Regions from separate parts of the Thermomonospora sp. CIF 1 genome, predicted to be linked through region 2. Evidence: riboswitches for the same ligand, from Rfam matches in the RefSeq annotation. Region 2 holds a riboswitch; each other region holds the start of a gene.
What was found. Region 2 has a riboswitch for cyclic di-AMP ahead of BUE48_RS06785 (CHAP domain-containing protein). Riboswitches for the same ligand answer to the same signal wherever they lie in the genome.
Positions count from the first base shown of each region.

Region 1 (10,466 bases), on a different contig from region 2:
CCATTCCTTCTCCCGCTGCGCCTTGGCCGCCAGCAATTGCTTTTCCTTGTCGCGCAGCGCGGCGGCCTTCTCGAAGTCCTGCTCGTCGATCGCCGATTCCTTCTCCCGGCGCACCTGGGCGATCTTCTCGTCGTACTCGCGCAGGTCCGGCGGGGCGGTCATGCGGCGGATGCGCATGCGGGAACCGGCCTCGTCGATCAGGTCGATGGCCTTGTCGGGCAGGAACCGGTCGGAGATGTAGCGGTCGGCCAGCTGGGCGGCCGCCACCAGCGCGCCGTCGGTGATGGAGACGCGGTGGTGCGCCTCGTACCGGTCGCGCAGCCCCTTGAGGATCTCGATGGTGTGGCTCAGCGACGGCTCGGCCACCTGGATGGGCTGGAAGCGGCGCTCCAGCGCGGCGTCCTTCTCCAGGTGCTTGCGGTACTCATCCAGCGTGGTGGCGCCGATGGTCTGCAGCTCGCCGCGGGCCAGCATCGGCTTGAGGATGCTGGCGGCGTCGATGGCGCCCTCGGCGGCGCCGGCGCCCACCAGGGTGTGCAGCTCGTCGATGAACAGGATGATGTCGCCGCGGGTGCGGATCTCCTTGAGGACCTTCTTCAGCCGCTCTTCGAAGTCACCGCGGTAGCGGGACCCGGCGACCAGCGCCCCCAGGTCGAGGGTGTACAGCTGCTTGTCCTTGAGGGTCTCGGGCACCTCGCCCTTGACGATCTTCTGCGCCAGACCCTCGACCACCGCGGTCTTGCCCACGCCGGGCTCGCCGACCAGCACCGGGTTGTTCTTGGTCCGCCGCGACAGCACCTGCATGACCCGCTCGATTTCCTTCTCCCGGCCGATGACCGGGTCGAGCTTGCCCTCGCGGGCGGCCTGGGTCAGGTTGCGGCCGAACTGGTCCAACACCAGCGAGGTGGACGGGGTCGACTCCGAGGGCCCGGTCGATGCGGGCTCCTTGCCCTGGGTGTAACCGTGCAGCAGCTGGATCACCTGCTGGCGCACCCGGTTCAGGTCCGCCCCCAACTTGACCAGCACCTGGGCGGCCACGCCCTCGCCCTCGCGGATCAGGCCGAGAAGGATGTGCTCGGTGCCGATGTAGTTGTGGCCGAGCTGCAGCGCCTCGCGCAGCGACAGCTCCAGCACCTTCTTGGCCCGCGGAGTGAACGGAATGTGCCCAGAAGGAGCCTGCTGCCCCTGGCCGATGATCTCCTCGACCTGCTGCCGCACCGCCTCAAGGCTGATCCCCAGGCTCTCCAGTGCCTTGGCGGCGACGCCCTCCCCCTCGTGGATCAGCCCAAGGAGGATGTGCTCGGTGCCGATGTAGTTGTGGTTGAGCATCCGGGCCTCTTCTTGGGCCAGGACGACGACCCGCCGCGCGCGGTCGGTGAACCTCTCGAACATCTCGTCGCTCCTCACAGAGCGGTTGGATCAAGCCCGATATGTCCGGACCCGTCCTTCCGCATGCTAGCCCGCCCCGAGGAGGCCACCCGGTGCACTCCCACCAGGAGACGTTCCCCAGCTAAGCGCTGTTCATCCCCATCCAACTACCACGTGGGCGCGGCATGTTCCCGCTACGCCCCAAGCGAACGACGGCACTATCGTGGTCAGGAGATCATCAAAGGACGGCAACAAGATTCTCAAACCCGCCTTGACCTGCGCGTTTCCCCTAGCCGCAGGGGGTTCGAGCCGAGCAGGCGGGCGCGGCGGGCACCCGGCGGGCCGCCGGCGGCGCCGCGGCGCTTCGCCGCAAGCGAACGGCCCGTCCGCCGGTGATGGCGGACGGGCCGTTGCCAGATGACGCAATCAGTGAGCCGCCTCGTACTGTTCCACGACGCTCGCCGGAATCCGGCCGCGCTCATTGACCTTGATGCCGCGCGCCTTGGCCCAAGCGCGGATGTCCGCGCTGCGCTCGCGGCTGGAGGCACCGCGGGAGCGACGGCGACGAGTGGTGCCCGCCTTCCGGGCGTGCTCCACATCGAGCGCGAACGACACGGTCTCGTCCGCCTCGCCACCGTCGAGGTCGTCGACGAGAAGCACCTGAACCTTCTGTGCCATGGGGACAGACCTTTCCGCCGGAGCAAACTACATTCGGTTTCTGAAGATATACCGAAGGGCTTGCGGATGACAATTCAACGCGGCGCGACGGAGTTTCCGGCTAGGGGCGGTAACTCCCCGTAATCGGGGGAAGCGATTCCGCTATGCCCGGCTTACTCGGCGGGCGGGGAGGGTGACCGCCCCGCAGCGGTTGAATTGTCCGGCCGCCCATCGCGGCAGACCGCCCTCGCATGGGCGTTTTGTGCCATGGCCGATCACCGGGGACGATGGCGATCTTGGGCCGGCGGGCGAAACGAAGCATCCCGGCTAAAGACCGAGAGCCGCCCTGCACGGCGACCCTGCCTCTCCACAAGGCACGGTTAGAGAGAAAGATACGGGAAAAATGTGCCCAGTACCATCTTAACGGAGCTCCCAGGTCCCCTCCGGCTCCTTCGATTAACCCTTGGGTAACATCGCTAAGCCGGTCAAGGCTACGGAATGCGCCGGTAGCGTCAGAGCCGGTGACATCGGCTCTCGGCGCGGCCCGGCAGACCGGAAGGCGCGCTCAGGCCACGAAATCCGTAGTGGCCCGCCCCGGTGGTTATCAACTCACCTGAGCCGGATAGGGCAGGAAAGCTCCTATCGGCTCACCCCGCCCTCTTCGCCGGCCGGTATCCGGGCCGGCCCGCCACGCCGTGCCGGTCGCGGCGTACTCATCGTCCGGGGGCGCCATCCGCCGTTGTCTGCGGCCGCGCGCGCCGTATCACAACGGTACCCGCAAAACGGTCGTGCAGTGCCCGCCGTCGCGTCTCCTCCAATACCAGACCCGCGTTCACCACCCAAAACAGCCCGGCCACCGGCCCCAGCAGCGGCACCGGCCGAAGGGCGATCGGCAGTGCGTACACCGCCGAGCGCAGCAGCGCCCGGCGGTGCCCCAGGCCCGCACCCGGGCGCTCGGCCACCACCTCCAGGCCGACCAGGCGCTTGCCGAGCGTCCGGCCCCACAGCGCCAGCTGGAGCCACTCGTAGACCAGCAGCAGGGCCGCCAGGACCGGCACGGCGACCAGATCCGCGGTGGGCCTGGACAGCCCCAGGGCCTGCGAGTGGACCACCAGCATCACCGGCAGCCCCACCACGAGGGTGTCCACCACCCGGGCGACCAGCCGTTGCGCAGGCTCGGCCGGCCCTTCCTCCAGGCCCTCTTCCTTACGGCCCTCTTGGTGTCCCTCGTCGTGCATATGGGTTTATTCGTCGTAGCCGTAATGGTCGTCCTCATGGACGATACGGTCATCGACGACGACCGTATCGGCGAAGCGGTCGTGCACGGCCTGGTGGAGCGGCTCGTCCCAGATCGCCCACAGATAGGCCAGCAGCGTGCCCACCGCGGCCAGCAGCAGCCCGTAGGCGGCGTACTCCCAGACCATGACCATCAGGATCAAGAAGAAGAACAGGCCGATCTGGTAGCCGATGTTGTTGATGGCCGCCCGCCAGACCGCCTGCGGCACCGTCATCGGATCGCCGAGCGGATCGGCCCGCACCACGCTCATCCCGAGCACTCGCTTACCGAGAGTGTGACCCCACAAGGACAGTTGAACCGCCTCATAGATGAAAGGCAGGATCGCCAGGACCACGAAGAGCGTGATGATGATCGGCCAGTTCCACACTCCGCCCTCGGTGCGGGTATCGCTGCCCGGCGCGTCCAGGCCGATCACGCCGAAGGCGATCGGCAGCACGAGCGCGAATCCGAACACCGCCACAAGAGCGTTGTCCATCAACCGGGCCAGCGCTCTGCGGTGAATGGGCGCCTGCGGCAGGTCCACGGCCGAGTCCTGATAACCGCCATACCCGCCATGGGCATAGGGCGTCGGTTCCTGCCATTGCCCCGGCGCGGGCTGTTGCTGCCACTGAGCGGGCGGATGGCCGCCCTGCCAGTGCGGGTTGTAGTGTCGCCGCCCGCGGTACGGGTCGCTCATCGCTATGGTCACTCCTCCAGGCGAAGCAGCATCCGGGTGTTGCCCAAGGTGTTCGGCTTCACGCGGTCGAGATCGAGGAACTCGGCCACGCCTTCGTCATAAGAACGCAAGAGCTCTTCGTACACCTCAGGCGACACCGGTGTGCCCTGAATCGGGCGGAAGCCATGACGCGCGAAGAACTCCACTTCGAAGGTAAGGCAGAAGACCCGTCGCACGCCGAGTTCTCGGGCGGTTTCCAGCAGCCTGCTGACGATCCGGTGCCCAATGCCCCGGCCGCTGCAGCGCGGGTCCACCGCGACCGAGCGGACCTCGGCCAGATCCTCCCACATCACGTGCAGTGCTCCGCAGCCGACGACGCCGAGCTCGGCGTCCTCGGCGACCCAGAACTCCTGGATGTCCTCATAGAGGGTCACGGTCGACTTCCTCAGCGTCCTGCCGGTGCCCGCGTACGTGTCGATGTGCCGGCGGATCGCGGGGACGTCGGCCGTCCGGGCCCGCCTGATCGTGACCTCCACAATCAGGTGAGCGTAATCGGTCGGCAAGCGCCATCGGTCACCGTTGCCGGGCATACCGCCCACCGCCGCCGTCGTGTGGATCACTCTCTCGGAGGCCTGTGAATTCCGCCGTTCTGGTTGGCAGCGCGCGGCGACTTCGTTAGTCTGCGACGCTGGCATCGCAGCGAATGCAGACGCTGAAACCGCCGAGTTCGCCGGACGCAGCCAGCGGTCGGCGAAGCCGGGGACCCACCGACAGTTCCCCTGGGCAGGCAGGAGCCGGCCGGCTCCGTCGGACCCAATGGAGGGTGTTCCCCCGGGGTGAATCCGTTCCGGCGCACCCGGGCGCGCCGGTCGCGGTAGGGCTGCTCCTAGCCCGAACCCGTCAGCTAACCCGGTAGGCGGTCCAGGAAGGAGATTGTGCTCGTGGAGCTCACCCGCTCCGAACTCGATCCGGTGCCGGCCGCGGCCATGCGCCCGGCGGCCCGGGGCCGTTCCCTGGGTGCCCGCGTGCGGACCGCCGTGGTGGCCGGGGCCATGCTGATCGCCTCGGGGCTGCTGCCCGTCGCGCCGGCGCACGCCGACCCCGATCCTTCCACCAAGGAGCTGACCGAGCAGGCCCACCGGCTCGCCGACCGGCTGGAGCAGCTGACCGAAAAGTACAACGGCCTGCGGGTGCAGCTGGCGCAGGCCAAGCGGGCCGCCAAGGTCGCCGCCGCCAACGCCGCCCGGCAGGAGGAGGCGCTGGAGGCCATCCGGGAGAAGGTCAGCACGCTGGCCGCCACCACCTACATGCAAAGCGGGGTGGACCCCGCGGTGGCGATGATCACCGGCGAGGACCCCCAGCAGCTGCTGGACCAGGCCGCCACGCTGCGCTACTTCGCCACCCAGGACGGCACCAAGGTGCAGGGCCTGATGGAGGCCATGCAGGCCGCCCAGCGCGCCCGCAAGTCCGCCGAGGACCGCGCCCGGCAGGTCGAGACGCTGCGCGCGCAGCTGGAGCGGCAGCGCAAGGAGGTCGTCGAGCTCTACGAGAAGATCCGCGGCCAGGTCATCAAGCGCGACCCCGAGGCGCTGGTGGAGCTGCCGGTGGTCGGCGACGGCAAGGCGGCCCAGGCGCTGCGCCATGCGATGACCAAGCTGGGCAAGCCGTATGTGTGGGGCGCCGCCGGTCCCAACGCCTTCGACTGCTCCGGGCTGGTGATGTGGGCCTACAAGCAGGTCGGCATCAACCTGCCGCACTACACCGGCAGCCAGTGGAACGCCGGCACGCGCATCTCCCGCAGTCAGCTGGCACCGGGCGACCTGGTGTTCTTCTACTCCGACCTGCACCACGTGGGGCTGTACATCGGCAACGGCAAGATGATCCACGCGCCGCGCACCGGTGACGTGGTCAAGATCGACTCCATCGACGGCCGTCCCTACGCCGGTGCGGTCCGGGTGGCCTGACGGGCGCCCCGCCTGCCGCCATGACCGCTTCCCCGAAGACGGCGAACGGGGCCAGGCCATGCAAGGCCCGGCCCCGTCGGTCGAACCTCCCCCGTCGCGGCCCGGTGCCGCGGCCGACGGTGCGCGGATCGAGGAAGGCTCCTATGTCCGTGACACGCCGCTACAGGCGACACGTCCCCCGTGGTGTGGCATGTCGCCGTGTGCTGATGCCGGGGGGATGCCTCGGCGGTTCGGCGAGGGGTTCCGCCGCCGGCATGGGTTCCGGCACTGTGCCGGCCGGATCGGCGCCGCGGACGACGCTAGATCAGCTGCCTCTTGGCCGCCCAGACGACGGCCTCGATGGGGGTGTTCACATCCAGCCGATCGCAGATCGTCCGCAGGCGGCGGCGCAGCGTCCGGGCGCTCAGCTCCAGCCTGCGCGCCGCGACATCGGCGGTGACCCCGCTGGCGATCTGTGCCAGCAGCCGGATCTCCTCCTCGCTCAGGCACGGCTCATCGGTGCCACGACGTGCGAGTGTGGCCTGTTCCACTCCGTCCTCCCTCGTCCGTGGTAATGACCGCGGGGATGCGGCTGCGTGCCGCATAGGTACGGGTAGGCCTGGATCAGTACGCGCATGATGGCGGGGTGAGGGGTTGTCGACCGGCCCACAACAGCCGACGGGTCGCGCGTATGGATTGGATTCACCGGAGACCTTGCTGGTTTCCTCGCAGCTGATTTCCTCGCGGTCCCCCTGTCCGGTCTCCTTGCCGCTTCGATGCGCCGGGGCAGGCGGCGCTCGTCCTGATGGCCGAATGCGGCCGATGCCCCCGATATCTGGCGCTGCTGGGCGTGGTTGGGTAACCATTCAGTGGAGGGTCCGCGCCAGATCGGCTCGATCCGGAGCGGTTCGGCCCAGGGGACGCCGCAGGCGGCTTGCAGCGGGTTGGGCACCCGCCGGATCCCCCTGCCGTCACTGCCGCAGATGCCGGAAGGGGGGCATGCGTGTCCGGAATGGGTCATGATCGAGCCTCTTCCGCCCATCCCTTCTCATGTCCCCGACCATCCGGCAGTGATGATCGTGAAACGTTATGGTGCACTACGGCACGGAACGCTAGGCGGCCGATAGTGGACCGTCAAGCGCGCAAAGGTGACGATACGTAGTACTCTCCCTTGCCGTCAGTGATCCCCTGTCGCACCGCTCCGGGTGCCGACGCGGTGACCTGCGGCAACGAAACTCTCATCAGCCGCCCTCCCTCGATCCGGCTTGCCCGGCCGCATCGAGGGCGTACTTCGACACACTCGAGTTGGGACCTTTTCGGACGTCCCAAACAGCTCATCTTTCGCGACCGAATAGTGACTCTGAGTTCATCCGGCGCGGCAGGCCGCCGCCGGCACGGCCCGCTGTACGGCCCTTGAGCCCCATCTCGGCAAGCCCGCCGAGGGGTTTTCGGACACATTTCACGTTCCCGGGGCGCTGTCAAGATCTGCCCGGGAAGCGCTCAGCGGGCCGCGCCGACGACGGCACCGGCGGCCCTCAGTTGGGCTTGACGAGCGGGAACAAGATCGTCTCCCGGATGCCCTTGCCGGTGAACGCCATGATCATCCGGTCGATCCCGACGCCCACCCCGCCGGTGGGCGGCATGCCGTACTCCAGCGCCCGCAGGAAGTCCTCATCCAGCTGCATGGCCTCCGGATCGCCCCCGGCTGCCAACAGCGACTGCTCGGTCAGCCGGCGGCGCTGCTCGATCGGGTCGATCAGCTCGCTGTAGGCGGTGCCCAGCTCGGTGCCGAACCCGATCAGATCCCACTTTTCGGTCAGCAGCGGCTCGGAGCGGTGCTGGCGGGTCAGCGGCGAGGTCTCCAGCGGGTAGTCCATCACGAAGGTGGGCTGGATCAAGGTGTGCTCGACGAGCTCCTCGAACAGCTCCTGAACCAGCCGGCCCTGCCCCCACTTGGGATCCCAGGCGATCTGGCGGGCGTCGGCCAGCTTGCGCACCTGCTCCAGCGGGGTGTGCGGGGTGATCTCCTCGCCGAGCGCCTCCGACACCGAGCCGTACAGCGTGATCCGCGGCCACTCCTCCAGCCCCAGATCGACCTCCTGGCCCTTGTGGACGACCACGGTGGTGCCCAGCGCGGCCTGCACCGCCCGCTGGTACATCCGCTGGGTCAGCACCGCCATGTCGTTGTAGTCCAGGTAGGTGCCGTAGGCCTCGAGCATGGTGAACTCGGGGTTGTGGGTGGAGTCGGCACCCTCGTTGCGGAAGTTGCGGTTGATCTCGAAGACCTTGTCGATCCCGCCGACCACCAGCCGCTTCAGGTACAGCTCGATGGCGATCCGCAGGTACAGGTCCATGTCGTAGGCGTTGATGTGGGTGACGAACGGACGCGCCGCCGCGCCGCCGTGGATCGGCTGCAGCATCGGGGTCTCGACCTCGAGGTACCCCTCCTCGTGCCAGAAGTCCCGCACCGCGCGCACGGTGTCGCTGCGCAGGTAGGCCATGCGGCGGGCCTCGTCATTGACGATCAGGTCCACGTACCGCAGCCGCACCCGGGCCTCCGGGTCGGTCAGCCCGGCGTGCTTTTCCGGCAGCGGGCGCAGGCACTTGGAGGTGATCGCGTAGCGGTCGGCCATGACCGACAGCTCGCCGCGCCGGGAGGTGACGACCTCGCCCTCGACGCCGATGTGGTCGCCGAGGTCCACATCCCGCTTCCAGGAGGCCAGCGCCTCCTCGCCCACCCGGGCCTGCGACAGCATCACCTGGATCTGCCCGGTGCCGTCCCGGATGGTGGCAAAGCACAGTTTGCCGGTGTTGCGCAGCAGCATGACGCGTCCGGCGACGCCGACTTTGTCGCCGGTCTCGGTACCGGGTTCCAAATCGGGGTAGCGCTCGCGAACCTCGGCCAGGGTGGCCGTCCGGGGGAAGTTCACCGGGTAGGGGTCGATGCCGCTCTCCCTGAGCCGGGCGAGCTTCTCCCGGCGCACCCGCATCTGCTCCGGGAGGTCCTCGTAGTCCTGCTGCTGGCTGTCACTCACGAACGTCAGGCTACCGATCCCGCGCGGGCGCCGTGCACACCGGCGGCGCCCGTGCGGGACCGGTAGCCCGCTCAGCTGCCGCCGATGTTGCGCTCGTAGATCAGGCGCAGCCCGATCAGGGTGAGCCAGGGCTCATAGACGTCGATGCAGCGGGCCTCGTCCAGCACCAGCGGGGCCAGCCCGCCGGTGGCGACCACGGTGAGGTCGTCGGGGTTGTCGGCCAGCTCCTCGGCCATCCGGTCCACCAGGCCGTCCACCTGGCCGGCGAAGCCGAAGATGATGCCCGACTGCAGGGCCTCCACGGTGTTCTTGGCGATCACGTGGCGGGGACGGACCAGCTCCACGTTGTGCAGCTGGGCGCCGCGCTCCGACAGCGCGTCGATGGAGATCTCGATGCCGGGGGCGATGGCGCCGCCGATGTACTCGTTCTTGGCCGAGACCGCATCGAAGGTGGTGGCGGTACCGAAGTCGACCACGATGGCCGGCCCGCCGTACAGGTGGATGGTGGCCAGCGCGTTGACGATCCGGTCGGAGCCGACCTCCTTGGGGTTGTCCATGCGGACCGGGACCCCGGTCTTGACGCCGGGCTCCACGATCACCGCGGGCACGTCGCCGTAATAGCGGCGGCACATCTCCCGCATCTCGTGCAGGACCGCCGGCACCGTGGAGCACAGGGCGATGCCGCTGATGTCGGTGTCGGTGAGCAGTGGACTCTGGCTGATCAGGCCCTGGAAGACCACCGCGATCTCATCGGCGGTGCGCCGCGCGTCGGTGTTGATCCGCCAGTGCTCGATCACCTCGTCGCCCTCGAAGAGGCCGAGGACGGTGTTGGTGTTGCCGACGTCGATGGTGAGCAGCATCAGGTCCCCGCTGGTTCGGAAAAGTCAAGGCCGATGTCGAAGGAGGGCGCCGAATGCGTCAGCGCCCCCACGGCAAGGTAGTCCACACCGGTTGCGGCGGCATCTCGGGCCCGGTCCAAAGTGAGGCCGCCGCTGGCCTCCAGCTCGGCCCGGCCCGCCACCAGGCGCACCGCCTCGCGCATCTGCTCGGTGCTCATGTTGTCCAGCAGGATGGAGCGGGCCCCGGCCTCCAGCGCCTCGGCGACCTGCTCCAGGGTGTCGCACTCCACCTGGATGTGCAGGGACGGGTACATGGCGCGCACCGCCTGGAACGCCTTGGTCACCGAGCCGGCGGCGGCCACGTGGTTGTCCTTGATCAGCGCGGCGTCGTGCAGGCCCATCCGGTGGTTGACGCCGCCGCCGCAGCGCACCGCGTACTTTTGCAGGGCGCGCAGGCCGGGCAGCGTCTTGCGGGTGTCGCGGATCTTGACGCCGGTGCCGGCCACCGCGTCCACCCACCGCCGGGTCAGCGTGGCGATGCCCGACAGGTGGGTGAGCAGGTTCAGCGCCACCCGCTCGGCCCGCAGCAGGCCGCGGGTGGAGCCGGAGACGGTCATCAGCGCCTGCCCGGCGCCGACGCGCTCACCGTCTTGGACGTGCGGGACGGTGGTC
Region 1 covers NZ_MOYN02000025.1:106,966-117,431, forward strand. Annotated here, with positions in the region: gene BUE48_RS22315 (ATP-dependent Clp protease ATP-binding subunit) at 1-1,392, opposite strand, end outside; gene BUE48_RS22320 (histone-like nucleoid-structuring protein Lsr2) at 1,795-2,046, opposite strand; gene BUE48_RS22325 (RDD family protein) at 2,739-3,263, opposite strand; gene BUE48_RS22330 (RDD family protein) at 3,270-3,998, opposite strand; gene BUE48_RS22335 (amino-acid N-acetyltransferase) at 4,007-4,567, opposite strand; cyclic di-AMP (ydaO/yuaA leader) riboswitch at 4,687-4,911, shown strand; gene BUE48_RS22340 (NlpC/P60 family protein) at 4,919-5,941, shown strand; gene BUE48_RS22345 (LuxR C-terminal-related transcriptional regulator) at 6,241-6,525, opposite strand; gene lysX (bifunctional lysylphosphatidylglycerol synthetase/lysine--tRNA ligase LysX) at 7,456-8,955, opposite strand; gene BUE48_RS22355 (type III pantothenate kinase) at 9,027-9,815, opposite strand; gene nadC (carboxylating nicotinate-nucleotide diphosphorylase) at 9,815-10,466, opposite strand, start outside.
Region 1: another riboswitch for cyclic di-AMP. It lies ahead of BUE48_RS22340 (NlpC/P60 family protein); the one in region 2 lies ahead of BUE48_RS06785 (CHAP domain-containing protein).

Region 2 (10,466 bases):
TGCTCGGTGGCGGTGAGCTCCTGGGGGAAGGTCACCAGCATGTTCTCCACCGGCTCGAACGTGACGCCCTCCGGCCGGGGCAGGCGGTAGCGGACCGGTTCCACCGTCCCGGTGCCGCACACGTCCACGGCGGTGACCGGGGACAGCTCGGTCAGGCCGTTGAACTCCACGGCCCGTCCGGTGACCAGGACCCGGTCGCCGACCCGCACGTCCCGCACGCCGGGCCCGGCGTAGGCGAACAATCCTTCGGAGGTGGCCGGGTCATCGTCGGGGGAGGGGTCCTGCAGGAAGAACCCGCCGAGCTGGTCGTCGCGCTGGAAGTCCCCGGTGACGACGCCTTCGACCCGCACGATGCGCCCTGACAGCGGGGTGGCGTCTCCGGGGCCCTGCACCTGGGCGATCCGGTGGGTGGGCGGAGCGCTGCACCCGGGGTCGTCGGCGGGGGCGGCGCCGGAGCCCGAGCCGATCGTCAAGGCGATCGCCAGGGCCGCCGCGCTGGGGGCTGAAGCGGGGGGCATGTATGCGAGGGTGTCACGAAGAGTGATCGGGTGGAAGGCCCAGTGTCACCCTTCAGGTGAGTCGGCCGCCGTGTCGCGATCTGTGGCGGGCGCAGGGGAGTGCTCCCCGTCCCGGGATCCGGTGACCATCGCCCGGTACTGCCGCGGGCTGACCCCGCGCACCCGCTTGAAGGCGGCGCTGAAGGCGAACGGGCTGCCGTAGCCCACCCGCCGCGCCACCGAGGCCACCGTGGCCTCCGGCTCCCGCAGCAGGTCGGCGGCCAGCGCCAGCCGCCAGCCGGTCAGGTAGGCCATCGGCGGCTCGCCGACCAGTTCGGTGAAGCGGCGGGCCAGCGCGGCCCGGGACACCCCGGTCCGGCCCGCCAGCGCGGCCACCGTCCACGGCCGCGCCGGGTCCTGGTGCATCATCCGCAGCGCCCGTCCCACCACCGGGTCGGCGAGCGCCCGGTACCAGGCCGGGGCGGCGTCGCGGCGGCGGGTGAACCAGGCCCGCAGCGACGTGATCAGCAGCAGGTCCAGCAGCCGGTCCAGCATGACCTCCTGGCCCGGCTCGTCGCGGGTCATCTCCTGCTCGAGCAGCGCCACCAGCGGCGATTCCGGCTCCACCGTCAGCAGCGGCGGCAGCGCCGCCAGCAGCCGGGCACCGATCTCGCCGCTCATCCGGTACGTCCCCACCAGCATCCGGTGCGCGCCGTCGGGGGCGTTGCCCCAGGTCCGCACGCCCAGCGTCAGCTCATCGTGCAGGTCGCGCCCGGTGGGGTCGCTGCAGCGCCCGCCGGGGTGGATGACGATGCCGGGCGGTGTGGCCGGGTCGTCGGCGACCACGTACGGGTCCGGGCCGCGGATGATCATCACCTCCCCGGCGCCGGCCCTGACCGGTTCCCCCGCCTGCGGGATCGCCCAGGCCTCCCCGCGCAGCATCGCCACCAGGGTCAGCGGCGCCCGGTCCTGCACCCGCATCGCCCACGGGGGATCCAGGACGGCCTTCAGCAGGAAGGCGCCCCGTGCCCTCGGCCCGTCCAGCAGGCTCGCCAGAGCATCCATGCCGCGAGCCTAGACGCTCGCGTATGAGATCGAGCTTTTCACCTATGGATCGTCTCACCTATGCGGAACTTCACTGAGAGCATGAAAGTGCTCCAGATCTTTTCGCTGGTGGCGGCCGCGACCACGATGGGTCTTGCGGCGGGCCTGTTCACGAGCTTCTCCTACGCCGTCATGCCCGGCCTCGCCCGGACCGGCGACCGCGTGTTCATCGACGCCATGCAGCGCATCAACACCGCCATCCTCAACGGCTGGTTCGCGCTGGTGTTCGCCGGTGCGATCGTCTTCACCGGCCTGGCCGTGGGCGTCCACCTGGGCGGGGACCACCGGGCCGTGCTGCCCTGGCTGGTCGCGGCCTTCGCGCTGTACGCGGCGGTGCTGGTGATCACGTTCACCGTCAACGTGCCGCTCAACGACGCCCTCGCCGCCGCCGGCGACGCCGGGGGCCTGGCCGATCCGGCCGCGGTGCGCGCCGAGTTCGAAGGCAGGTGGGTGCGCTGGAACGTCGTGCGCTCGGTGCTGTCCACCGCCGCCCTGGTCTGCCTGGTGTGGGCCCTGATCCGCTCCGGGCGCGCCCTGTAGCCGCGCCGCCGGTCCCGGAGGGCGGGACGGGATCTTGCCGGGGGCGCCCTCTCTTCTCACAGTGAGGGCCCATCCCGCTCAGGCCGGAAGGGGCGAAACGCTCATGAGATCGCCCGTGCGCTCGTCGGCGGCCCTCGCCATGCCGCTTCTGCTCGCCGCGTCCCTGCTCGGCGCGCCGCCGCCGGCGAACGCGGCCGCGCCGCCCGCCGCCCAGCGGCAGGCCCTGTCGGTCGCCCCCAAGGCGGGGGAGTGGGTGTTCCGCGACCGGACGGGCCGTGAGGTGGTGCTGCGGGGCTTCAACGTCTCCGGCAGCGCCAAGCTGCGGGAGACCGGCCTGCTGCCGTTCCGCGACGCGGCGGACGCGGCCCGCTCGGCGCAGGCCATGCGGGACCTCACCGGCGCCAACGCGATCCGCTTCCTGATCACCTGGGAGGGCGTGCAGCCGGCCCCCGGCCGCATCGATCACGCCTACCTGGACCGGGCGGCCGAGCAGATCCGCGCTTTCATCTCCCGCGGCTTTTACGTCCTGCTCGACTATCACCAGGACCTGTACTCGGCGCACCTGTTCCACGCCGGCAGCTGGTACACCGGGGACGGCGCCCCCAGGTGGGCGGTCGAGGGCGGCGGCTATCCCAAGGAGTTCTGCGGCCTGTGCATCGTCTGGGGCCAGAACATGCTGACCAACCAGGCGGTGCGCCGGGCCGCCCGCGACTTTTGGCACAACCGGGCGATGCCGACCGCCGTGGGGCCGGTCCGCGTCCAGGACGCCTTCGTCGAGCAGGCGACCGCGGCCATGGCCCACCTCAAGCGGAGGCTGACCGCCGGGGAGTTCCGATCGATCCTCGGCCTGGACCCCTTCAACGAGCCCTTCGACGGCGGCCTGGACGACGTCCGCGGCGCCGACTGGGAACGGGAGTACCTGCTGCCGTTCTACCGGCGGATGCGCGCCGCGATGGACGCGGCCGGCTGGGACGCCAAGCCCATCTTCGTGGAGCCGCTGCCGTTCTGGAACGTCGGCTTCTTCGAACAGGGCGGCCTGTCGGCGGTCGGGAAACTGGGCGCCCGCTACGTGTTCAACAGCCACTTCTACGACGGCGCCCGCATGACCATCGACCCCCGCCCCGCCGGGGACGGCGCTTATGCCGCGGCCATGAACGAGATCCGCGACCGGGCGCGCACCCTGGCCACCGCCCCGTTCCTTTCTGAGTTCGGCAACCGCATGTCCGGGTTCGGCAGCGACCGCACCCCGTGGATGGTGCGCGCGATGTACCAGGGGGCGGACCACGGCGTCCGCGGCGCCGACTGGTGGCGGCGGGCCGCCTCCGGCGGCACCGTGCTGTCGGCCACCCACTGGCACTGGGACATCTACAGCGGACGCCACCACGAGCCGATGAACGGCAACCCCCGCAAGGTCCAGACCGAAGGCGACGCCTGGAACGATGAGGACTTCTCGGTGGTGCGCACCGACGAGACCGGCCGGGTGAGGCTCCGGCTCGACCGGCGCGTCCTGGACCGCCTCTATCCGAGCGCGGTGGCCGGCGACATCCTGGCGTTCGCCTACGAGGACCTGGCCCGCTCCGGCTTCGCCGGGCGGGGGAGCCAGGCCGCATGGCTGGCGGCCCCGGCCGCCATGCCCAACGTGGCGGCCCTGGTCCACGGCCGCCAGTTCGGCGTGCTGGTCTGGCGCGCCCCCGCCGCCGCGCCGCAGGCGCCGACCGAACTGCACCTGCCCGGCTCGTTCACCCCCGGGCGCACGGTCGTCGTCGGCGATCTGACCGCCCGCCGCGGCCTGTCGTCCTCCGGCCCGGTCCGCATCGCTCCCGAGCCGGGTTCCTCCTCCGCCCGCCGCCTGCTGGTCGACCACGGCGGCGGCGGTGCGGTCCACGTGATGCTGGTCGTCAACGCCGCGACCGGCCCGCCCGTCACCGCCGCCCAGTTGGCCGCCGCCCGCGCCGAACTGACCGCTTGGGCGGCCCGGTACTTTCCGGCGCGCTGACCGGTGAACCCGCCGCGCCCTCTGATGGGCGGGCGTTTCCAGGACGGCGCCGCTCGCGTGGCAGAACGCGCCGTCCGGAACGACACAGCACGATGCGGCACGGGATACCTGGCGAACGCCGGGGACCGGCAGGACAGAAGGTGATGAGCCCCGACGCCCGTGTTAATCGCCTATTCGTGTCCTCAATAGGACATTTAAGGCTTATTGCCTTGGGAAAAGGGTGGAGTTATTCATCGGTAACGGGTTACGAGCCCCGTCCCGCCAGGCCGGGGTGAGCGGCCCGTCCCGGCCACCGCACGGCGGCCCGGACCGGTGATCACCCCGCCGCTGCCCACAGGTGCGCCGGTGCTTCCCGCCCCCGGAACCACAGGAGCGCCCCATGAAGACCTTGGCGAGAATCGCCGCCGCCATCCTCGCCGTCGTCACCGCGCTGAGCCTGTCGGCCACCGGCGCCGCCGCCTCCACCATCACCATCCGGCGGGACGACGCCGGCGGGAGTCCCTACTCCGGCGGCTTCCGCTTCGACAGTCTCGTCCCGATGACTCTGAATCTGCAGATCCTCGGCATGAATGCCGTCGTGCAGTGCGATTCCATCGGCCTGAACGGGAATGTGGGGTCCGACGGCTCCAACTTCGTCCTGAGCGCTGTCTCCTTCGGCAACTGCACCAGCGATATCGGCAACGTGCACTCCATCGGTTTCGAAGGCCTGCCCTACACCCAGGCGACCCTGCGGTACGACCCGCTCCCCGGAGGCAGAGACGGCGTTCTCATCCTCACCGATCCCGGATTGCGGATCCGGTTCTCCCTCAGCGGCGTGGGCACCTGTGGCTACGGCCTGAACGGCAGCATCCCTTCACTCACCGTCAACCTGTACAACCCCGACAACCCCAACCGTCCCGATCCCTCGGTCCCCGAGGCTCAAGCCGAGATCGACAACGCTCCCCTTGCCCGGCAGCCGGGCAGCTCCCTGTTCTGCTCATCGACCGCTGTGCTGGACGGCTACGGCACCCTCAAAGGGCTCGGGGGCTCCGGCGTCTTCGGCCAGACCCTCTACTTCACTCCCTGACCCGCTCCGCACCGCTCGATGACCGGCCGCGGCCGGTCCGCCGCCGAGGCCGGCCGCGGCGCCGAGCGTCTCTGGGCCGGCCATGCCGCCCTTGGGCGGGCCAGGTGCTTCCCGGCGCGGCGACCGGCGACCTTATCTCCGCGACGGACGGGCATTGCGCGGCGACTCTCCTGTGCCGGCTCATGTCGTCTGTGACGACGTGGAACGGTGCGGTGCGGGGTGCCTGCCGGACGGGGGGAGCCGGTGGGGCGGGAGGCAACGAGCGGCACCCCGACGCCCGCTTTAATCGCCCATTTGTGTCCTAAGTGGGACATAAAGGGCGGATTGACTCGGGGTGAGCGGTGGAGTTATCTCCATCAGCAACGGGTTACTTGCCCCGTCCCGCCAGGCCGGGGCGAGTAGTCCGCACCCGGCCACGACACGGCGGCCCGGACCGGTGATCACCCCGCCGTCGCTCACAGGTGTGCCGGTGCTTCCCACCCCACTGATCTATTCAGGAGCACCCCCATGAAGACCTTGGCGAGAATCGCCACCCCCGTCCTCGCCGCCGCCACCGCGCTGGGGCTGATGGCCACCAGCGCCTCCGCCGTGGAGCCCACCGTCACCATCCGCCGCGACGACGGGAACCCCTACTCCGGCAACTTCCGGTTCACCAACCTCTCCCCGCTGACCGTGAGCGCCAGCTTCTCCATCTTCGGCTCCATCACGGCCGAGTGCAGCAACGCCAACTTGAGCGGGACGCTCACCTACGACGGCCTCGACGTCAGCCTGAACTCGGCCTCCGTCTCCGGGTGTACCAGCAGCATCGGCACGGCCAGCGTTTCCTTCGAGCAGCTGCCCTACGACGACGCGGTGGTGAACTACTCCCCGGGCCCCAACGGCCGGGACGGCGCCCTCACCTTCACCGACACCGACCTGCGGGTCAAGGCCACCATCAGCCTCCCCATCCTCGGCACGTTCACCTGCTACTACGGCTTGAACTCCAGCATCACCTCCCTCACCTTCGACCTGTACAACCCCACCAACCCCAACCGCCCCGACACCTCGGTCAACGAGGCCCAGGCCAAGATGCAGAACGCCACCCTCGCCCGGCTGTCGGGCAGCAATGCGCTCTGCCCGGCGACCGGCACGGCCAGCGGCTACGGCACCGTCAAGGGCGAGAAGGTCGCGAACTCCGGCGTCTTCGACCAGACCCTCTACGCCACCCCGGCGTCGTGAGCCTCCGCAGTGCGTCCGGTGCCCGGCCCGCTGAGGGGACCGGCCGGGCCGGGCACCGGGGCGGAGCAGACGTCCGGACCGCTGAGCCCTTCCGGCACGTGATCACGGCGGTCCGGGACGGGAGCCACGGCGGAATCTGAGGTCGTGACCTGGCAGGTCGCGGCGGCGCCCCCGTCCCGGCCTGCGGAAACGCCGTGCTGCGGCAGGCTCGGTGAACGAGCGGGGCGCCGCCCGGCAGGCGCGGGCGGCGCCCCGCTTCCCGCTGTGCTCCCCCGGAGCCGGAACGCCGACGGTCCCCTCAGCGTCCCGTCGTCTGCTGCGCCGGTTCGGCGCGCGGCCCTTCCCCTTCCCGCGGTTCCGGGGCCGCGGAGCGGGAGGCCGGGACGGTGCGGGCCAGCAGGTGGGCGCCGATGCCCAGGACGGCGGCGGTCACCAGGGCGATGCCCATGGGGACGCCGGTCTCCTCCCCGCCCAGCCCCACCAAGGGGGAGACCAGGGCGCCGCAGGCGAACTGCAGGGCGCCCATCATGGCGGCGCCGGTGCCCGAGGCGTGCCGGGCGCGTCCCAGCGCCAGCGCCGCCGAGTTGCCCATGACGAACGCAACGCAGCTCACCGTCAGGAACAGCACCGGCAGCACCGCGGCGGCGGGCGCTCCGGCGGCCAGCATCGCCAGCAGGACGGCCGAGCCGGTCAGCACGGCGCCCTGGCCGAAACCCAGCAGCCCTTGCGGGGTGAAACGCCCGATCAGCCGGGCGTTGATCAGCCCGGCGGTCACCATGCCCAGCGCGTTGACGGCGAAGTCCGCCGAGTAGGCGGAGGTGGACAGCCCCAGCACGTTCTTGATCACGAAGGGCGAGGCGGAGATGTAGCCCATCAGCCCGGTGAAGCCCAGCCCGAAGGTGAGGATGTAGCCGAGGTAGCCGCGGTCGGCCAGCAGGTGCCGCATCGTCCGGCCGGCGGCGGCCAGGCCTCCCCGGTGCCGCCGCTCCGGTGGCAGCGACTCGGGGACCACCAGCAGGGCGCCCAGCAGCATCAGCGCCGAGATGCCCGTCAGCGCCCAGAACTCCATGCGCCAGCCGGCGGGCACCAGCAGGCCGCCGGCCAGCGGGGCGACCACGGGGGCGATGCCGCTGATGCTGGTCAGCAGCGAGAACACCTTGGCCGCCGCCTGGCCTCCGGTGCGGTCGGCGGCCACCGCGCGCCCGATGACGATGCCCGCCGCCCCGGCGAAGCCCTGGACGAACCGCGCCGCCACCAGCACCCACACGTTGGGGGACAGCGCGCACACCACGGCGGCGGCGGTGGCCGCGCAGGTGGCGATCAGCAGCGGGACGCGGCGGCCGAAGCGGTCCGACAGCGGGCCGATGGTCAGCTGCCCGACGGCCAGCCCGATCAGGAAGGCGGTGAGCGTGAGCTGGACGCTGGAGGCGCCGGCGCCCAGGTCGTCGGCCATGTCGGTGAAGGCCGGCAGGTACATGTCGGTGGCGAACGGCGCCACCGTGTTCAGCAGGGCCAGGACCACCAGCAGCAGCCCGGACACGCCGGGCCGGGAAGGGACGGCGGGGTTTTTGAACATGCGTTCCTCGGGTGACGGGAATTTACTTATATATGCATAAACAAATTATCATGGGGCAATGCACCGCTCCTCCGAGCTCCGTGAGCTGGCCCCGGTCCTGCGCGACCTCAACCGCCTTCTGCTGCGCACCGGTCCCCGGCAGGCCGGGATCGCCCCGCTGCCGCCCTCGGAGGCCGACCTGCTGCGGCTGATCGTCCACCAGCCCGGCCTGAGCCCCGGCCGGCTGGCCGCCGCGATGCAGATGAAGCCCAGCAACATCAGCGCCGCCCTGCGGCACTTGGCCGAATTGGGCCTGGTCAGCCGCCAGGTCGACCCGGCGGACCGGCGCAGCGGCCGCGTCCTGCCCACCGACCGGGCCGTGGAGAACGCCCGCCGCATCGAAGACGCGCGGGCGCGCATGCTGGAGGAGGCGCTCGGCGACCTGGCCCCTCACCAGGTGGAGGCGATCCTGCGGGCCGTCCCCGCGCTGCGGGCCCTGGAGCGCGCTCTGCACGCGCGTACCGAACGGGCGGCCGGGGCCGCCGGAGGTGTTGCGGAGCGTCCGTCCGGCCGGGACGGCAAAGCGGGGTGAACGCTCGCAGCGCCGGGCGTTTTGCCTGCTTGCGGGGCTCTTGAAGGCTGGTTGTGACGGTTTGACTACGTTCGGGATTTTTACTTTGCGTCACTCTGGGATGACTTGCCCGATCCTTTAAGGGTCAGTACTTTTCCCTGATATCGGTCCGTTACCTAACTCCCCGCCCGGGGAGTGCGGGCCGGACGCCGAGTCCCGGCGGCGCGCCCCCGCGCCGCGGGAGCCGGGGACCCACTGCTTCTGGGGTGAATCCGCCGCGTGCGGTAGGGCGGCTCCTGGCCCGAACCCGTCAGCTAACCCGGTAGGCGGTCCCAGAGGAGATAACGCATGGATCCCATCGGGGAAAAGATCCTTGAGGTCGCCAAAGCCGAACTGGGATACCGAGAGGAATCGGGCGGCTACACCAAGTACGGCGACTGGTACGGCAAGAACGTCGACAAAAGCCCCTACTTCGCCACCGCGGCCTGGTGCGACATGTTCCTGGCCTGGGCCGCCCACAAGGCCGGCGTCGCCGAGTGGGCGGGCCAGTTCGCCTACACCCCCTTCCACGCCGCGTGGTTCAAGCAGCAGGGCGCCTGGGGCACCGACCCTCAGCCCGGCGCCATCGTCTTCTTCGACTGGGGCGGGTCCAAGAGCCTGGACGCCATCGACCACGTGGGCATCGTGGAGAAGGTCGAGGGGAACCGCATCCACACCATCGAGGGCAACGCCGACGGCGTCCACCTCAAGCGCAAGGTGCGCACCCCCGACACCATCGTCGGCTACGGCTACCCCTCCAAGGTCAAGGTCAAGGGCAAGTCGGTCGAGTCGGTGACCTCCTCCGGCGCCCCGCCGGAAAAGTACGTGCCCAAGCACGCCGCCCCCGCGCCCAAGGTCGACTCGCTCGGCGGCGGGGCGACCGCCGTCGCCGCCACCCAGGGCGTCGCCCCCCGCGAGCGGGAGAACCCGCCGCAGGAGCAGCACCTGCCGGGGCTCACCGACCTGCTGACGATCGCCCTCGCCGGCAGCGTGGCGCTGGCGGTGGGCAAGTCGGCCGTCGTCAAGCTGCCGGAACTGCGGATCCCCGGCTCGCTGCGCCTGGAGGGGCTGCGGCTGCCGACCTCCTCGCCGATCCGGGTCCGCAAGCGCGGACGCCACCACCGCACCCCGGTGGCGCTGCCCGCCGACGTCACCCCCGCGGACCTGGCCGCCGCCGACCGCGAGACCGTGGCGATGCCCCTGGTCAGCGCGGCGGTGGCCGCCGAGGCCGAGGACCGGGAGTTCTGGAGCCAGATCTCCCGCCTGGAGGAGGAGGGCGACCTGGAGTTCTGGAGCGCGATCGCCGACGCGGTCGCCGAGGCCGAGGTCAAGGTCCCGGCCTCGGGCGAGCGGGCCTGACCGTCCGCCGCGACCCCCCGACCGTCCGGCCCGGCCGCGCTGCGGCCGGGCCGGACGCTTCCTTATGTCCCATTGCGGCGCAACACCGGTCACCGCCGCATCAAAGATCCCGGTTTCGCAGGTTTCGCCGGGCGCACCCCCTGGGCAAATTCCTAGTAAACAGGTAGAGTTACCATGTATATCCCGGTTTCGTTCCCAGGGGGCGAGATGACCACTTTCGACCAGGCTCTGGAGGCCCCGGCGGCCTCCGCCGGTCGTGCCCATGTGATCCGCACCGATGAGGAAGCCCTCGAGATCGCCGCGCGGCTGGCCGCCGAGTTCGCGCCCGGCGCCGCCGAGCGCGACGCCCGGCGCCTGCTGCCGCGGGCCGAGCTGGACCGGCTGTCGGAGAGCGGGCTGCTGGCGATCACCGTGCCGCGCCGCTACGGCGGAGCCGACGTGCGCGCCGACACCCTCGCCGAGGTCTACCGCCTGCTGGCCGAGGCCGACCCCAACATCGCCCAGATCCCCCACAGCCACGT
Region 2 covers NZ_MOYN02000013.1:172,244-182,709, forward strand. Annotated here, with positions in the region: gene BUE48_RS06745 (ExeM/NucH family extracellular endonuclease) at 1-518, opposite strand, end outside; gene BUE48_RS06750 (AraC family transcriptional regulator) at 564-1,562, opposite strand; gene BUE48_RS06755 (anthrone oxygenase family protein) at 1,644-2,141, shown strand; gene BUE48_RS06760 (cellulase family glycosylhydrolase) at 2,245-4,137, shown strand; gene BUE48_RS06765 (hypothetical protein) at 4,517-5,203, shown strand; gene BUE48_RS06770 (hypothetical protein) at 5,711-6,421, shown strand; gene BUE48_RS06775 (multidrug effflux MFS transporter) at 6,720-7,997, opposite strand; gene BUE48_RS06780 (MarR family winged helix-turn-helix transcriptional regulator) at 8,056-8,568, shown strand; cyclic di-AMP (ydaO/yuaA leader) riboswitch at 8,771-8,892, shown strand; gene BUE48_RS06785 (CHAP domain-containing protein) at 8,896-9,945, shown strand; gene BUE48_RS06790 (SfnB family sulfur acquisition oxidoreductase) at 10,153-10,466, shown strand, end outside.

Region 3 (10,466 bases), on a different contig from region 2:
AGCGCATCCTGCAGCTATGGCAGGGGTCCTGGATCGCCGCGTTCGCGGTCGGTGGCGTCGTCTGGGGTCTGATCCTCTGGGCGGTGCTGTTCCACCGCAAGCGCTCCGACGATCTGCCGCCGCAGGTGCGTTACAACCTGCCCATCGAGATGCTCTACACGGCGGTGCCGTTCGTGATCATCGCGGTGCTGTTCTACTTCACCGCGCGTGATCAGAGCTACATCGAGAAGACGAGCGACGACAACGTCGCCGCCGTGATCGATGTGTACGGCTTCCAGTGGAGCTGGCAGTTCGACTACAAGGAGAGCCTGGCCAAGGACGCCCCGACGGTGGCGTCCGTGGTCGGCGTCCCGGTGGATCCCAACGCCGCCAGCAAGCCGCAGGTGATGATCCCCGCCGGGCAGAAGGTGCGCTTCCGGCTGCACTCCAACGACGTCATCCACTCGTTCTGGGTGCCCGCGCTGCTGTACAAGAAGGACATGATCCCGGGCTACGTCAACGAGTTCGAGATCACGGCCAAGAAGACGGGCCTGTACGAGGGCCGCTGCGCCGAACTGTGCGGCGTGGACCACAGCCGGATGCTGTTCCAGCTGAAGGTGGTCACGCCGGAGGAGTACCAGAAGTTCATCGCTGAGTCCAAGGCGGCCGGAGGAACCCAGTGACCACGCTCAGCCATGCTCCGAGCGCACCGCCGCTCGCTGCGCCGCGGACGAGCAAGGGGCGCCTGCTGGCGTCCTGGCTGTCCAGCACCGACCACAAGGTGATCGGTTACCTGTACCTGATCACCTCGTTCATCATGTTCCTCATCGGCGGCGTGATGGCCATCGTCATGCGTGCCGAGCTGTATGAGCCCGGCATGCAGCTGGTGAGCAACGAGCAGTTCAACCAGCTGTTCACCATGCATGGCACGGTCATGCTGCTGATGTTCGCCACGCCGCTGTTCGCCGGCTTCGCCAACGCGATCATGCCGCTGCAGATCGGCGCGCCGGACGTGGCGTTCCCGCGGATGAACATGCTGGCCTACTGGCTGTTCCTGTTCGGCAGCCTGATCGCGCTGTCGGGCTTTTTGACCCCCGGCGGCGCGGCCAGCTTCGGGTGGTTCGCCTACGCCCCGCTGTCGGACGCGGTCCGCACCCCCGGCGTCGGCGGCGACCTGTGGGTGCTGGGCCTGGCCATGAGCGGTCTGGGCACCATCCTGGGCGCGGTCAACTTCATCACCACCATCCTGTGCATGCGCGCCCCGGGCATGACGATGTTCCGGATGCCGATCTTCACCTGGAACGTCCTGCTCACCTCGATCCTGGTGCTGCTGGCCTTCCCGCCGCTGGCCGCGGCGCTGCTGGGGCTGGCCGCCGACCGGCTGTACGGGGCGCACGTGTTCGACTCCTCGCACGGCGGGGCGATCCTGTACCAGCACCTGTTCTGGTTCTTCGGCCACCCGGAGGTCTACATCATCGCGCTGCCGTTCTTCGGCATCGTGACCGAGATCCTGCCGGTGTTCAGCCGTAAGCCGATCTTCGGCTACATCGGCCTGGTGGGCGCCACCATCGCCATCGCGGGCCTGTCGGTCACCGTGTGGGCGCACCACATGTACGTGACCGGCCAGGTGCTGCTGCCGTTCTTCTCCTTCATGACGTTCCTCATCGCGGTGCCCACCGGGGTGAAGTTCTTCAACTGGATCGGCACCATGTGGCGCGGCCGGCTGACCTTCGAGACGCCGATGCTGTGGTCGCTGGGCTTCCTGGTGACCTTCCTGTTCGGCGGGCTGACCGGTGTCATCCTGGCCTCCCCGCCGATGGACTTCCACCTGTCGGACTCCTACTTCGTGGTGGGCCACTTCCACTACGTGGTGTTCGGCACCGTGGTGTTCGCGATGTTCGCCGGGTTCTACTTCTGGTGGCCGAAGTTCACCGGCAAGATGCTCAACGAGAAGCTCGGCAAGCTGCAGTTCTGGATGCTGTTCATCGGCTTCCACGGCACCTTCCTCGTGCAGCACTGGCTGGGTGCGGCGGGCATGCCGCGCCGTTACCCCGACTACGCCGAGGAGTTCACCGCCCTGAACCAGGTGTCGACGATCTTCTCGATCCTGCTGTCGCTGTCGCTGCTGCCGTTCTTCTACAACATCTACATCACCGCCAAGAAGGGCAAGAAGGTCGAGGTGGACGACCCCTGGGGGTACGGAGGCTCGCTGGAGTGGGCGACCTCCTGCCCGCCGCCGCGGCACAACTTCACCTCGATCCCGCAGATTCGCTCCGAGCGCCCCGCCTTCGACCTGCACTACCCGTACGCGGATGCCAAGGGCGAGCTGGCGGAGGCCGGGGCCGGCACCGGATCGGAGAAGTGACCGATGCGCGTTCAGGCATTCATGTTCTACGGGTGCGCGATCTTCTTCCTGATCACTGACATCGTCTACTGGCTGTGGTCCAAGGAGTGGACGGGCACCACCGCGCTGGCCCTGTCGGTCGGCCTGGCCGGGCTGATCGGGTTCTACATCCACTTCACGATCCGGCGCCTGGAGAAGGCCAACAACGGCCCGCTGTATGAGGACGACCCCGACGGGGAGATCGTCCAGGCGGCCGGCGAGGTGGGCTTCTTCAGCCCGCACAGCTGGTGGCCGCTGTTCGTGGCGGCCTCGGCGGCCTGCATCACCCTCGGCCTGGTCTTCGGCTGGTGGCTGGTGGTCTTCGGGATCGCCGCCACGCTGCTGAGCTGCATCGGCCTCGTCTTCGAGTACTACCGGGGTCACTTCCAGCACTGATCAGGCAAAAGGTCTGCTAAGGGGGCCGGTGTCCGCTTATCAGCGGAGACCGGCCCCCTTCATAATTGACCCGTCCAGACGGTGGGTGACCGGTATCACACCGATGGGGGAATCGCGATCGTCCGGCCCCATTGCGCCGGACGCCGGATGACCGGTCGCCCGGCCCAGGCACGGGGGGTTGTGAGGGTGTACTTCAGCGTCCGCAAGACGGGGGACAGGCGTGCAAGCCGTCCGGCCGTCCGCACCGCGGCGAGCGCGGGCATCGGGATGGTCCTGGTCATCGGGCTCGCCGGTTGCACGGGGGGCGATACCGCCCAGGTGAAGGCCGCACCGGTCGGCTTAAGCGTCGTCCCGCGCAACGGCAGCGGGGACGTCCTCCCCGACACCCCGATCGTGGTCAGCGCGGCGGGCGGCACCCTGCAGAACGTCACCGTCCGCGCCCGCGGCGCCGAGGTGGCGGGCCGGATCAGCGACGACGGCAGCCAGTGGCGGTCGCGCTGGGCGCTCACCCCGGGCACCCGCTACGAGGTGATCGCCACCGCGCTCGGCCCGGACGGCCGCACCCACACGGTCACCGGCACGTTCACCACCCGCACGGTCGAGCGGGCGGTGACCGCCTCCGTCGAGGCGCCCGCCCCGGGCGAGACGGTGGGCGTGGGAATGCCGATCATCGTGCGGTTCGACCGTGAGATCACCGACCGGGCCGCGGTGGAGCGGGCGCTGGAGGTGCGCTCCAGCAAACCGGTCGTGGGCGCCTGGCACTGGTTCGACGGCCAGAACGTCGTCTTCCGCACCCGCGAGCACTGGCCCGCCCACACCCGGGTGCGGCTGATCGCCCATCTCAACGGGGTCCGCGCGGTCCGCGACGGGTACGCCACCGAAGACCTGGACCTGAAGTTCAAGATCGGCGAGGCCCATGCCAGCGTGGCCAACGCCAAGACCCACCGCATGGCCGTCTACCGGGACGGCAAGAAGATCCGCGACTTCCCGATCAGCATGGGCCGCGGCGGGGTCCGCAAGTACACCACCACCAACGGCCACCATCTGACGATGGAAAAGGGCAACCCGGTGATCATGGACTCCTCCACCGTCGGCTGCCCGCCCGGCTGCCCCGGCCACTACCGCCTGACCGTCAACTGGGCGGTGCGCATCTCCAGCAGCGGCGAGTACACCCACTCGGCGCCCTGGTCGCTGCACGCCCAGGGGCACCGCAACGTCAGTCACGGCTGCATCAACATGAGCCCGTCGGCGGCCCGCTGGTTCTACCACTTCAGCTACCGGGGCGACCCCTTCCGGGTCGTCGGCACCAACCGGGAGCTGGAACCCACCAACGGCTGGGGCTACTGGCAGCTCGGCTGGGACGAGTGGGTGAAGGGCAGCGCGCTCAAGCAGGCCCTGTCGGTCGGCCCGCACGGTTCCGAGCCGGTGCGGGAGCCCTTGCCGCAGGCCGAGGCACCGGCGACCCCGGCGGCCTCCCCGTCGGCGCTGATCTCCCCTCAGGCCGGCGGGGACTGAGCGCGGCTTCAGGGCCGGGCGGCCCGCCCGCCGTGCAGGCGGGCCCAGTCCCGGGCCATGGCGATGCGCTCGGGCACGCTGGGGTGGCTGAACCACAGCGCGTACTCCACCGGGTTCGGCCGCAGATCCGACAGGTTCCGCAGCGCCAGCTCGCGCTGCATCGACACGAACGTGGCCGCATCGCCGGTGAGCGCCAGCGCGTGCGCGTCGGCCCGCGCCTCCACCCGCCTGCTGATCAGGTTCTGGACCGGGCCGCTGAGCTGGGTCAGCACGCTGACCACGGCCAGCAGCAGCGCCACCGAGCGCGGGTCGCAGACCACCGGCTCGGCCGTCCGGTCGGCCAGCCCCGCCCGGCGGCGCAGCCCGGGCGAGGTCAGCGCCAGGTACAGCAGGCAGACTCCCCCGGAGACCCCCAGGGCGCCGGTGAGCGTGCCGCGGAGGACGTCGTTGTGCTTGGCGTGGCCGAGCTCGTGGGCGACGATCGATTTGATCCGCTCGGGCGGCGATTTCAGCAGCGTGTCGTAGACCACGATGCGGCGGGTGGAGCCGAATCCCGACACGTAAGCGTTCAGCGAGGTGGTCCGCCGGGAGGCGTCGGCCACCAGGACGTCGGTGACCGGCACCCGGTCCCGCGCGGCCATCGCCAGCAGCTCGGTGCGCAGCGGCCCGGCGGGCAGCGAGTGGAACCGGTTGAACACCGGCTCCACGAGCAGCGGGTAGAGGAACGACAGCACCACCACGAGAGCGAACCCGCCCGCTGCCGCCCCCGCCCACCAGTAACGCGGAAAACGCCGGGCCAGGACGTACAGCAGCAGCACCGCCACCGTCCAGATCACCCAGGCCAGCGCCAGCGACTTGAGCTGGTCGGCCAGCCAGGCCGGCCAGGTCTGGACCGACAGGCCGTAGCGGCGCAGCACACTCTCCCGCCAGATCCGCAGCGGCAGGGCGGCCAGCCGCAGCAGCGTCGTCACCGCCACCACCGCCACCGCCAGCCGCAGCGCCCGCCCGGGCACCCGCGCGGTGCACCAGCCGATGAAGCGCGCCCCCAGCGGGGTCAGCCCCAGCACCAGCACGACCGCCAGCCCGGTGAGCAGCCCCGCGTACGCCGGCGGGTTGAGCGCGGCGTCGAAGGCCGCCGAGCGGGCCAGTTCGGCGGGGGAGAAGTCCCGGGCCGGATCGGGCTCGCTTCCGCCGCCGGGCAGCGGTTCCCACGGCGTGGTCGCCATCAGCAGGACGCCGTCTCCCGCCAGCAGCACCACGCCCGTGATCAGTGCGGCGGCACGGGCCCGTCCGGCAGCGGTCATCGCAGCTCCCTGTGCAGGTAGTCCCGCCACATCGCGGTGAGGCCGGCGGTGTCCAGGCCCAGGACCGAACGCAACGCCGCGTCTTGGGAGCGTTCACCGGCGGCACGGTAGAGCCGCACCAGCGCGTCCTCTCCGTACCGGTCGGCGATCATGCGGCAGGCCAGCCACGCCTCCGCATACGCCTGCGGCAGCCGTGCGGCGTCGGCGAACTCCGCGGGGCCGGGCAACCTCCGCGGCAGGTGCCCGGCGGTCACCTCGGCGCGCAGTTCCCGCGCCGCCGAGCGGACCGGCACCTTCGTGTCCCGGTAGCCCACGTAGTCGGCCAGGCCCTCGATCAGCCACAGGGGAGTGCGCCCGTCGCGGGCGCCTCCGGTGGCGATGTGGGTCAGCTCGTGGGTGAGGACCACCTTCCGGCCGAGGGCGTTGAGCCTGGAGAACGTCCCCGGGGCGATGACGATGCGGTCCTCCCCCGAGTCGCCGGAGACGGCCAGCGCCGCGATGGACCCCGCATCGCCCAGCGGGTCGCCGTCGGGCACCAGCGCGGCGGCCTGCACGTCGTCGGCCGGGACGAGCGCGACCGCCCGGCGCGCCCAGCGCTCTCCCAGCACCTCGGTGACGACGGGCACGGCCGCATCCAGCCGGTCGGCGATCTCCCGCAGCAGGGGAGAGGAGCCGATCACCAGGCTGTGCTCGCCGCGCACGACGTCGAGTGGGCCGCTATCCCAGATGTCGGCCTCGTCGCGCAGGCCGTGGGCGGTGCCGTCCCCGACCAGCCGCCAGGCGCCGCCGCGCCGGGCGAAGGTCAGGTAGCGGGTCCGGGTCACCTCGCGGCGGTCGTGGCCTTTCAGCCGGTACCGCAGCGTCACCTCGAGCACCGCGCCGTCCCGGCCTGCGGCCACCGGGACCGGTGAGGCGAGCTCTTCCCGCCAGCCGCTCAGCGGCAGCCGGGTGAGGTTGTCGAACACGGTCGCCTGCGCGTTCCGGAAGGGTGCGGGGGCGGCCGTGACGGTGGCCAGGAAGGCGATCCGGTCGCCGTCCCGCACGGCGCGGGCGCGGCCGTCCAGGATCTGCCGGACGGCTTGCGCGTCCGGCCGCGGTGGTGCGGGAGCGGCGGTGGCATCGGCCGCCGGGGCGGGGGAGCCGCCGTCCCGCAGGACGGCCCACAGGCCGCCCGCCGCCAGGAGGAGAACGGCCACCAGCGCCGAGACGACGAGCACCGGCCGGCGCACTGTGCGCCGGCCGGTGCCGTTCGCCGATGTCTCGGGTCCGCCGTCCATGCCGGTGATCCTATGGGGGTTCACCGGTGCCCGGACGGGGCGGCCGCCGGGAGGTCACTCGGCGGCGTAGTCGGGGTACCCGTAGCCGACGATGGTGTCGGGGGTGCGGACCTTGGAGACGACGGCGTTGGAGATGTTGCCCTCCACGGTCTTGATCTTGCCGTTGTCGAGCACCTCGGCGACCAGGCCCACGTGGTCGATGCCGCCGATGCTCTTGCCGCCGGCCCAGTCGAAGAACACCACCGCGCCGGGCTTGGGCTTGGTGCCCCAGCGGCCCTTGTCCTTGAAGGACTTGGCGTGGGTGACGGTGTAGGCGTCCGCGCCCAGCTCATCGGTGCCGACCTGCTCACCGACCCAGGTCACGAACATCGCGCACCAGGGGGCGGACTTGTAGACCTTGGGGTCGCTGCCGCCGCCGTCGCGCTGGAGGGTCCGCTTGGCGTGCGGGGTGGAGGCGTACCACTTGCCGAACTTGCTCTCGCCCTTGGCGTCCTCGGTGAGGCCCAGCTGGGACTCGGCCACCTCGATCACCTCGCCGGCGGTCACGGCCTTCTTGCCGCCGTGCTTTTTGGCGGGGGCCTTGTACACCGCGGCGTGCGCGCTGCTCACCGTGCCGGTCCCGCCGGCCAGCGACTTGGCCGCCTTGCCGCTCTCGGCGAGGGTGGTGATCGGGGCGGCGGCGCCCACGGCGGCCTGCGCCGGCGCCTGGGCGGCCACGCCCAGCGCGGTGGTGGCCACCGCACCGGCGACCAGGGCGCTGGCGACGGTGCTCTTGCGGGACTGGAGGGTGCGGGTGAGGCGGGTGATGTGGTGCTTGCCTGCCACGAGCATGTGCTCCTCTGCTTCCAAGCCGCCTACCGGGTTAGCTGACGGGTTCGGGCTGGAAGTCGCCCTACGGCCTGCTGCGGCCGATTCACCCCGGGAAATGCGGTGGGTCCCCGGCTCCGCGCCCTGGGAAGGCATGCGGACTCGGCGGCGGACGTCGTGGACGGACGTCCGTCTGGGCAATGGAAAGGGAATTCTTGGGAAGGGAAGCGGCGCGGCATCGCGGCCGGGCGCCGCTGGGATGAGATCTGCGGCCCTCAGCGGGCGCGGTGCCCTGTGGGCACCGCCGGGCTCAACGCCTGAGGGCGCGGTGAACGGTGTCGGCCTTCACGGGGGCCGGGTGCCGGTCGTGCTCCTGCCAGGAGACGGTGTGCTCCTGCCCGGCGGCGTGCGGCACGGCGGGGGCCTGGGCCGGGGTCGCGGTGCCCAGAACCAGGACGGGCGCCAGCGTCAGTGCACCGACGATCGCGCCGCCGGTGAGCCTGGCGCTACGGGTGATGCTGCTGACAGCGATGCTGAACAGAGGTCACTCCTTCTTCCAGACGCCTACCGGGTTAGCTGACGGGTTCGGGCTGGAAGTCGCCCTACGGCACATCCGTCCCCTGGACGGGATCCGGTGGGGGATGCGCCGATTCACCCCGGGAAAGGTGGGTCCCCGGCTCCCTCGCCTCCCCCGCCCGGCCGTTCGGGCGGCCGGAACGCTCAGATCGGAGGCGAAAGGACTCGGCGGGCCGCAGATATGCGGCGCTGACTTACTGAGTACCTGGTTGTTGCGGCTCGGGCGGCCGGTCCGCATCGGGACCTCCGGCGCCCGCGGCATGTGCGGTGCGCGCCGGGCGGCCGCGCCGGCAATGCACGGGGCGGCGTCTGGGGAACGTCGCCGCCGGTGCGACGCATGGGGGGCGCCGCTGTCCGAACCAACGTATCAAACGTCAACTCGAAGGCAAATCATCCGCAAAACGGACGCGAGACAGGTCACGTGTCCCCAGCGGATGCCCGCTTCAAGTTGTACGTAGGCAAAACCCAGGTTAGGGAGGATTCATTCCCCGGTCTGGGGATTCCCCGGCGGCCGGGCCGCCGAGGGCGCGTGCCGGTCCCGGGGCGCGGCGCCCCGGATCCCCCGTGCGGCAAGGCTTTTGCGGGCCTTGGCCGGATGCCTCCAGAGCGTGGGGGAGCGGCGGGAAAATGACGTCCGTCACACCGGCTGCGGGTAAAGACGAGACGGCGGCCCGACCCGGCCCGCATGAGGCCGGATCAGGCCGCCGGTCGGCGTTTCGGCGCCTCAGGGACGGCCTGCGCCGTAGTAGTTGGCGGCGTAGTAGCCGGAGGTGATGGACACCACCTCCACGTTCTTGCCGGTACGCGGAGCGTGGATCATCTGGCCGTTGCCGACGTAGATGCCCACGTGCCCCAGGCCGCTGAAGAACACCAGGTCACCCGGCTGCAGGTCGCTCTTGGCGACCCGCCTGGTGGCGCTGTACTGCGAGTAGGTGGTGCGCGGCAGGCTCACCCCGGCGGCGCCCCAGGAGCGCATCGTCAGCCCCGAGCAGTCGTAGGCGTTCGGCCCCGCGGCGCCGTACTGGTACGGCTTGCCGAGCTGGGCGTAGGCGAACTGCAGCGCCACGCGGGCCGGCCCGCTGGCCGGACCCTGGTAGGTGCCGCCCCCGCCGCTGCCGGGACGCTCGGGGGTCACGCCGATCCGGCGCAGCAGCGCCTGCTGCTGGGCGATGGACTTTTCGACCTTCTCCTTCTGCGCCTTGAGCTCCTTGGAGCGGCGCAGGACCTCGTCGTAGGCCTCCTGGGCCTGGGCCTGCTGGCGCTTGAGCCGCTGCGCGGCGGCCAGGAAGGACCTCAGCTCCGCGCTGCGGTTGCGGGACAGGTGAGTGAAGATCGCCGTCTGGTCGAGCACCTTCTGGGGGTCCCCGGTGCCCACGAAGCGGGTCACATCGCCCAGCTCGCCGGTCTTGTAGGCGGTCGCCGCCATCTCGGCGATCTTGGCGCGGGTCTTCTCGAAGTCCTCCTGCTCGGCGGCGGCGGCCTTCTTGGCGGCCTTGAGCTTGGCCTTGGCCGCCTTCAGGTCCTCCCTGACCTGGTTGTACTTCTCCACCAGCTGATCGACCTGCTCGTTGAGGCGGTCGATCTTCTTTTGCACTTCAGAGGCCGAGGGAGTGGGGTCGGCGTACGCGGTGACGGGAGCCGCCACCGTCGCCGCTACGGCAAGGCAGGTCGTCGCCAAGAACCTGCGGGTCTTTTCACTGGCCACAGTCGTGTTACGCCCCTCTCTCCACCCTCTCCGGCGCAGACACTAGCGAGACGCAACACCTGTCACAACCGATTCGTATGTTCTTGTCAGGGCATTTCAGTAGTTTCCACGCCCGGTTGTCACATGATCACCATGTGTGCCCCGGAAAGGGCGGTTCAGCCCCGGCCGAGGCGGCGCAGCAGCAGCGCGGCGGACGCCGGGCGGGCCTCGGCGCGGCGGGCGGCGTCGGCGACCTCCCGGTCGGAGGAGACCACGATCACCGGGCGGCCCGGCGGCTCGGCCCGCACCAGCTCGCCGATCAGCTCATCGGCGGTCTGCCCCGGCGCGCTGAAGCACACCCGCACCCCGCGCGGGGCGGCCATCTTCACCGGGGCGTCCAGCTCGGCCCCGTCGAACACGCACGTCACCTCCGCGCCGGTCTGCGCCGCCAGCCCGCCCAGCCCGCTGACCAGCCGGTTGCGCTGGTCGGCCAGCGGCAGATCCCCATATCCGGTCTTGGTGACGTTGTAGCCGTCGACGATCAG
Region 3 covers NZ_MOYN02000021.1:414,795-425,260, reverse strand. Annotated here, with positions in the region: gene ctaC (aa3-type cytochrome oxidase subunit II) at 1-662, shown strand, start outside; gene ctaD (aa3-type cytochrome oxidase subunit I) at 659-2,344, shown strand; gene BUE48_RS15200 (cytochrome c oxidase subunit 4) at 2,348-2,758, shown strand; gene BUE48_RS15195 (L,D-transpeptidase) at 3,077-4,273, shown strand; gene BUE48_RS15190 (M48 family metallopeptidase) at 4,282-5,577, opposite strand; gene BUE48_RS15185 (peptidase MA family metallohydrolase) at 5,574-6,854, opposite strand; gene BUE48_RS15180 (CHAP domain-containing protein) at 6,909-7,679, opposite strand; cyclic di-AMP (ydaO/yuaA leader) riboswitch at 7,690-7,839, opposite strand; cyclic di-AMP (ydaO/yuaA leader) riboswitch at 8,208-8,381, opposite strand; gene BUE48_RS15175 (C40 family peptidase) at 8,962-9,882, opposite strand; gene BUE48_RS15170 (NYN domain-containing protein) at 10,098-10,466, opposite strand, start outside.
Region 3: another riboswitch for cyclic di-AMP. It lies ahead of BUE48_RS15180 (CHAP domain-containing protein); the one in region 2 lies ahead of BUE48_RS06785 (CHAP domain-containing protein).